Regions from separate parts of the Pseudomonas sp. NFACC43 genome, predicted to be linked through region 1. Evidence: predicted binding sites of a transcription regulator. Region 1 holds the regulator's gene; each other region holds the start of a gene.
What was found. The regulator FliA, encoded in region 1, starts transcription of late flagellar genes. The targets are predictions, from matches to a motif close to CTAAAGTTTNNNNNNNNNNNGCCGNTAA.
Positions count from the first base shown of each region.

Region 2: a site for FliA is predicted at 1,626-1,653, ahead of BT179_RS17665 (flagellar protein MotY). Genes of this name have one in related genera too.
Region 3: a site for FliA is predicted at 1,184-1,211, ahead of BT179_RS11630 (methyl-accepting chemotaxis protein). Genes of this name have one in related genera too.

Region 1 covers NZ_FPKK01000001.1:829,198-831,467, reverse strand. Annotated here, with positions in the region: gene flhF (flagellar biosynthesis GTPase FlhF) at 1-52, shown strand, start outside; gene fleN (flagellar synthesis regulator FleN) at 167-997, shown strand; gene fliA (RNA polymerase sigma factor FliA) at 994-1,737, shown strand; gene BT179_RS03585 (chemotaxis response regulator CheY) at 1,904-2,270, shown strand, end outside.
Region 2 covers NZ_FPKK01000010.1:15,466-17,735, forward strand. Annotated here, with positions in the region: gene BT179_RS17660 (argininosuccinate synthase) at 1-409, opposite strand, end outside; gene BT179_RS17665 (flagellar protein MotY) at 535-1,530, opposite strand; gene pyrC (dihydroorotase) at 1,721-2,270, shown strand, end outside.
Region 3 covers NZ_FPKK01000005.1:278,361-280,630, forward strand. Annotated here, with positions in the region: gene BT179_RS11620 (DUF1294 domain-containing protein) at 1-214, opposite strand, end outside; gene BT179_RS11625 (undecaprenyl-diphosphate phosphatase) at 226-1,056, opposite strand; gene BT179_RS11630 (methyl-accepting chemotaxis protein) at 1,296-2,270, shown strand, end outside.

The sequences.
Region 1 (2,270 bases):
GGCTGACATGTTCGCTGATATCTACCACAGCCCTACCAAGCAGGTCGGCTGAGGTAATCATGAATATTTTTTGTACCTACATCGATGGTCTGCCATGCAATGTTCAGTATGAACGCGCAGCCAGTAATGTGGCCTCCGTCTAAGTAAGACAAGGTAAAGAACGAACATGGGCAGCATGCATCCCGTACAGGTGATCGCGGTGACCGGCGGCAAAGGTGGCGTCGGCAAGACTAACGTGTCAGTGAACTTGTCCCTGGCTCTGGCAGAGCTTGGCCGACGGGTCATGCTGCTGGACGCCGACCTGGGCCTGGCGAACGTCGACGTGCTGCTGGGGCTTACCCCCAAGCGCACCCTGGCGGACGTCATCGAAGGTCGCTGCGAATTGCGCGACGTGCTGCTGCAAGGGCCCGGCGGGATTCGCATCGTGCCGGCCGCCTCCGGCACCCAGAGCATGGTTCATCTGACCCCGGCCCAGCACGCCGGCCTGATCCAGGCATTCAGCGACATTGGCGATAACCTCGATGTGCTGGTGATCGATACCGCGGCCGGTATCGGTGACTCGGTCGTCAGTTTCGTACGCGCCGCCCAGGAGGTGTTGCTGGTGGTCTGCGACGAACCGACGTCCATCACCGACGCCTATGCCCTGATCAAGCTACTGAACCGCGACTATGGCATGAACCGCTTCCGCGTCCTGGCCAACATGGCCCAGAGCCCACAGGAGGGACGCAACCTGTTCGCCAAGTTGACCAAGGTCACGGATCGCTTCCTGGACGTTGCGCTTCAATACGTGGGGGCCGTGCCCTACGACGAAAGCGTACGCAAGGCCGTCCAGAAGCAACGTGCCGTCTATGAAGCCTTTCCACGTTCCAAATGCGCGCTGGCGTTCAAGGCGATCGCCCAGAAGGTCGATACCTGGCCACTGCCGGCCAACCCACGCGGGCATCTGGAATTTTTCGTCGAGCGTCTCGTGCAACAAACAGCAGGGCCCGTGTTATGACAGCCAGCGGTTACAACCATCTCTACAAGAAATCGGCACGGGACGCCCAATACGAATTGATCGAGCGTTACGCGCCCCTGGTCAAGCGCATTGCCTATCACTTGCTGGCGCGCCTGCCGGCCAGTGTCCAGGTCGAAGACCTGATCCAGGCAGGCATGATCGGCCTGCTCGAAGTGGCGAACAAATACGACGCCAGCAAGGGTGCCAGTTTCGAGACCTATGCCGGTATCCGCATTCGTGGCGCGATGCTCGATGAGGTCCGCAAGGGCGATTGGGCACCGCGTTCGGTACACCGTAATACCCGAATGGTCAGTGACGCGATTCGCGCCATCGAATCTAAAACCGGACGTGACGCTAAAGATCACGAGGTTGCGGCCGAACTCCAGTTGAGTCTCGACGATTATTACGGGATTTTGAACGATACCCTGGGCAGCCGCCTGTTCAGTTTCGACGACCTGTTGCAGGACGGCGAGCACGAAGGGCTGCATGAGGATGGCGCAAGTGCCTATATGGAGCCGTCGCGTGACCTGGAAGATGAACGTTTCCAGAGTGCGTTGGCGGATGCGATTGCCAATTTGCCGGAGCGTGAGCGACTGGTCTTGGCGCTGTACTACGACGAAGAGCTGAACCTCAAGGAAATCGGTGAGGTCCTGGGGGTCAGCGAATCGCGGGTCAGCCAGTTACACAGCCAGTGCGCGGCCCGTTTGCGGGGGCGTTTGGGGGAGTGGCGAGCGCGCTGACAGCGGGCAGGGGAGCGCAGCGGACGAGGTTGGCGGGGCAAGTTCCCATCAGTCGCCGTACGGTGCGCACCGGACCGTTGTCGAGTGTTGTGCCGGATTGATTGAAATGGCGCGTTCAGGTGCTGGACACGTTTAAGACTGCTTGGAGGTCGAATTGGACAAGAACATGAAAATCCTCATCGTTGACGATTTTTCAACGATGCGGCGGATCATTAAGAACCTGTTGCGTGACCTTGGGTTCACCAACACGGTTGAGGCCGACGATGGCACCACCGCCATCCCGGTCCTCAACAGCGGGAGCATCGACTTTCTGGTGACTGACTGGAACATGCCCGGCATGACCGGTATCGACTTGCTGCGTCATGTACGCGCCGATGAAAAACTCAAGCACCTTCCCGTGCTGATGGTCACCGCCGAAGCCAAGCGCGAGCAGATCATCGAAGCGGCCCAGGCCGGTGTGAACGGCTATGTGGTCAAACCCTTCACGGCCCAGGCGTTGAAAGAGAAGATCGAGAAAATCTTCGAACGCATCG
Region 2 (2,270 bases), on a different contig from region 1:
TGAGGGCATAGGCACCCAGTTCGAAACGTACCTGGTCGTTGCCTTTGCCGGTGGCGCCGTGGGAAATGGCGTCGGCACCGGTTTCGTTGGCGATTTCGATCAGGCGCTTGGCAATCAGCGGACGAGCAATGGAGGTACCCAGCAGGTACTCGCCTTCGTAGACGGTATTGGCGCGGAACATCGGGAACACGAAGTCGCGGACAAACTCTTCGCGCAGGTCATCGATGTAGATCTCTTTGACGCCCATGGCCTGAGCCTTGGCGCGTGCAGGTTCGACTTCTTCGCCCTGCCCCAGGTCAGCGGTGAAGGTCACCACTTCGCAGTTATAAGTGTCCTGCAGCCACTTGAGGATCACCGAAGTGTCCAGGCCGCCGGAATACGCCAGAACGACCTTGTTTACGTCCGCCATGCCATCACTCCACGGGTTGTACGGAAAGCCGTGAAGTCTAACGTCCGGCGCGGATAATTTACAGAGGCGCGACAGCTTATGACGACGAAGCGACAGATTATGTCGAGCGCGCGACGATCAGCCCTTCAGGATGTCCGCGCCGCCGTGGTCGCCACAGGCTTGCCTGGAGCCGAGGCAGGTGCCGGAGCGGGCGCAGGCGCCCTGGCCGGAGCCGCGGCGGGTGGTGACGGCGGGGTTGCCGGTTGCGGTGCCGGTGCCGGTGCTTCGGTGGGCTCGACACGCGACAACTGCACCACCACCCGACGGTTCCTGGCCCGGTTGGCCGCGTTGGTGTTCGCCACCAGGGGATAACGCTCGCCATGGAAACGCAAGGTGATCTGCGACTCCTGGAAACCATTGGCCTTGAAGAAGTCCATGACCGCCAATGCCCGGCGACGGGACAGTTCACGGTTGGTCAAACGGTTGCCGCTGTTATCGGAATGGCCATCCAGCTCGACGTGATTGACGCTCGGGTCAGCCTTGATGAAGTCGAGCATCACTTGCAACTGGGCCTTGGCCCGGGCGTCGAGTTCGATCCCTTCCCCAGGGAAGGCAATCTGGGTCTGCTTGATCTGCTCGAAGTTCTTGGGCAGCAGCTTCGCCACGCAGCCTTGATAGTCGTTGAAGGCCTTGCTGAAGCGCACGGGCAGCAGTCGCACCTCCGAGACCCGGCCATCCTCGGTATTGCGTCGCACCACCGGGCTGCGCCCCTCCATCAACCCGCTGATCAAACGGCCCGCCTGGACCTGGGAGCTGTTGAACAGCACATCGCCACTGCCGAGCCTGACCGAACCCAGGTTGATATCGCCTCGTCCCGGCTGCCACGGCGCCGCGGCGGCCAGCAAGGTCGCGGAGCCACCGCCGAGCATCGGGTTATAGGCCTTGAGCCGGAACGTCGCCTGCTCACCCGCGCGTCGCACGAACTCGCCACTGCCGAAATCGGTGATCGGCTGGCTCAGCCGACACTCGAACTTGTCGCCTTCGACCGTCCACTCAATGCTCTCCAGACGGGTCTGGAAAGTGAGCGCCATGGCGGGAAGGCTGGCAAACACACTGAGCAAGGCTAGATAACGCTGGCGCACGGGAGGCTCCACTGGCTTTATACAAAAATCGATACACGCCGAGGCGTGACGCCGGTCCGGGGCATTGTCCCGGATCAGGGACATACCTGAAGGGGCTATCGGTAACTTGCGGCAAAACTTGATAGCGGATGCCTGCAACAGTCTTTTCCGGTAGCATTCCCCAGAGTTTGACCCGCCTGGAAGCCCCTCAATGTCCGACCGCCTGACCCTGCTGCGTCCCGACGACTGGCATATTCATCTTCGCGATGGTGCTGTGTTGACCCATACCGTCGCCGATGTGGCGCGTACCTTCGGGCGCGCAATCATCATGCCCAACCTGGTTCCGCCTGTACGCAACGCCGCCGAGGCCGATGGTTATCGCCAGCGCATCCTGGCCGCGCGGCCGGCCGGCAGCCGCTTCGAACCGCTGATGGTGCTTTACCTCACCGACCGTACCCAGCCCGAGGAAATCCGCGACGCCAAGGCCAGCGGCTTCGTCCATGCCGCCAAGTTGTACCCGGCTGGCGCCACGACGAACTCGGATTCCGGCGTCACCAGCATCGACAGGATCTTCCCGGTGCTGGAGGCCATGGCCGAAGTCGGGATGCCGTTGCTGATCCACGGAGAAGTCACCCGCGGTGATGTCGACGTGTTCGATCGCGAGAAAATCTTCATCGACGAGCATATGCGCCGCGTCGTGGAGCGCTTCCCGACTCTCAAGGTGGTGTTCGAGCACATTACCACCGCCGATGCCGTGCAAT
Region 3 (2,270 bases), on a different contig from region 1:
TGCGCTTGTCATTCCAGTAGAGCAGAAACGTCATCAGGCTGACGGCCCCGTAGGCCGCCAGCGGCAGCCACGACGCCTCTTGCAGCCAAAGCAGCAAGGAACCCAGCAGTGGCAAGGCGCACAACAGCGCAAACACGATCCACTTGAGCCGCAGGTTCTGCACGCCACCCGCCGCCTGACGCGTAGCAGGCTTGCGCAGGCCCGGACCGTTCATGGCCGGCCCTTTCATGGCTGGACTGTCGCCCAATCCACCCAGCCGAATTGCCAGGTCGCCAGGATCAACAGGCCGAACGCGATCCGGTACCAGGCAAACACCGCGTAACTGTGGCTGGCAATGAACCGCAGCAGCCCCCTGACCGCGATCATGGCGAAGATGAAGGCCGTGATGAAACCGATGGCGAAGACCGGAAAATCCGCCGGAACGAAGAGCTCGCGATACTTGTAGCCCGAGTAGACCGCCGCGCCGACCATGGTCGGCATCGCCAGGAAGAACGAGAACTCTGTCGCGGTCTTGCGCGACAAGCCGAACAGCAAGCCGCCGATGATGGTCGAAGCCGAGCGCGAGGTGCCGGGAATCATGGCCAGGCACTGGGCAAGTCCGACCTTCAGCGCGTCTTTCCAGGAAATATCGTCAACGGTTTCGGCGTGTACTTCATGCTGGCGCCGCTCGGCCCAGAGCATCACCAAACCGCCCAGCACCAGCGCAGTGGCCACCGTGATCGGGTTGAACAGATAGTGGTGGATCAGGTCGGCGAACAGCACGCCCAGCACCACCGCGGGCAGGAAGGCGATCAGCAGGTTCGCGGTGAACCGTCGGGCAGAGGGTTGGGTGGGCAGGCCCAGTACCACGTTGAAGATCTTGCGTCGGAACTCCCAGACCACCGCCAGGATCGCCCCCAGCTGGATGATGATATTGAACGCCATGGATCGTTCGCCACCAAACTGCAGCAAGTCGGCTACCACGATCTGGTGCCCCGTGCTGGAAATCGGCAAAAACTCCGTCAAGCCCTCTACAACGCCAAGAATCAGTGCCTGTAAGGCGGTCCACAAATCCATTCATCCCCCAAAAAAGACCTGGTATGCGCAGGCCTCATCGATATTCAAGTGTCAAGCCAGTGCAAAAGCAGCGGGAGCACGATAACGGCGACCGTTCAAAAAAAACCAATGAAAGATCGACGCCAGGCTCAGGTTTTTCGCCGCGAGGCCGAAATCCTATCAGACAAGCCCTGATAACGCCGCCGCGTTATGGCCCAAGCGCCGCGGACGACAAGAACAAGAAACCGGAGTGACAGCGTATGAATAGTTTGCGCAGTGTATCGATCAGTCGACGCTTGTGGCTCATCCTGGGCGTGGCCATCGTGATGATGTTCATGTTGGGCGCCTTGATGCTCAAACAGATCCACACCGACCTCCATCAGGCAAAGGTGCAGAAAACCCAGCATGTGGTCCAGACCGCCAGTGGCGTGCTGAACTACTACCATGGCCTGGAAACGGCCGGCACGCTGACCCGGGAGGCCGCGCAGAAGCAGGCGCTCAATGCCGTGCGGGGCCTGCGCTATGACCAGAACGACTATTTCTGGATCAACGACCTGACCCCGGTCATGCTCATGCACCCCACCAACCCCAAGCTCGAAGGCCAGAATCTCTCGGCGATCCGCGATCCGAACGGGTTCGCGCTGTTCAACGAAATGGTGTCCATCGCCAAGACCAAGGGCGCCGGCATGGTGAACTACCTGTGGCCGAAACCGGGCGCGGAGGCACCGGTGGGCAAGACTTCCTACGTCACCCTGTTCCAGCCCTGGGGCTGGATCATCGGTTCGGGCGTGTACGTGGATGACGTACAGGCCGAATTCCTCGCCCAATTGATCAAGGCTTCGGTGATCGGCCTAGTGATCGCGCTGATCATGGGCCTGCTGTTGGCGCTGATCGTGCGCAGCATCGTGCGGCCGTTGCAGGAGACAGTCCACGCCATGGCGAATATCGCCAGCGGCGAAAGCGACCTGACCCGGACCCTGGACACCCACGGGCAGGACGAAGTCACCCAGCTGGCCCGGCACTTCAACGCCTTCACCGCCAAGCTGCGGCAGGTGGTGAGCCAATTGCAGGCCTCCGCCGGTGCCCTGGGGCAATCGTCCAATGAACTGGGCAACGACGCCGCACAAGCCCAGGAACGCAGCCAACAGCAATCGCAACAGATGGAACTGGTCGCCACGGCGATCAACGAAGTGACCTACGGCGTGCAGGACGTGGCCAAGAACGCCGAACATGCC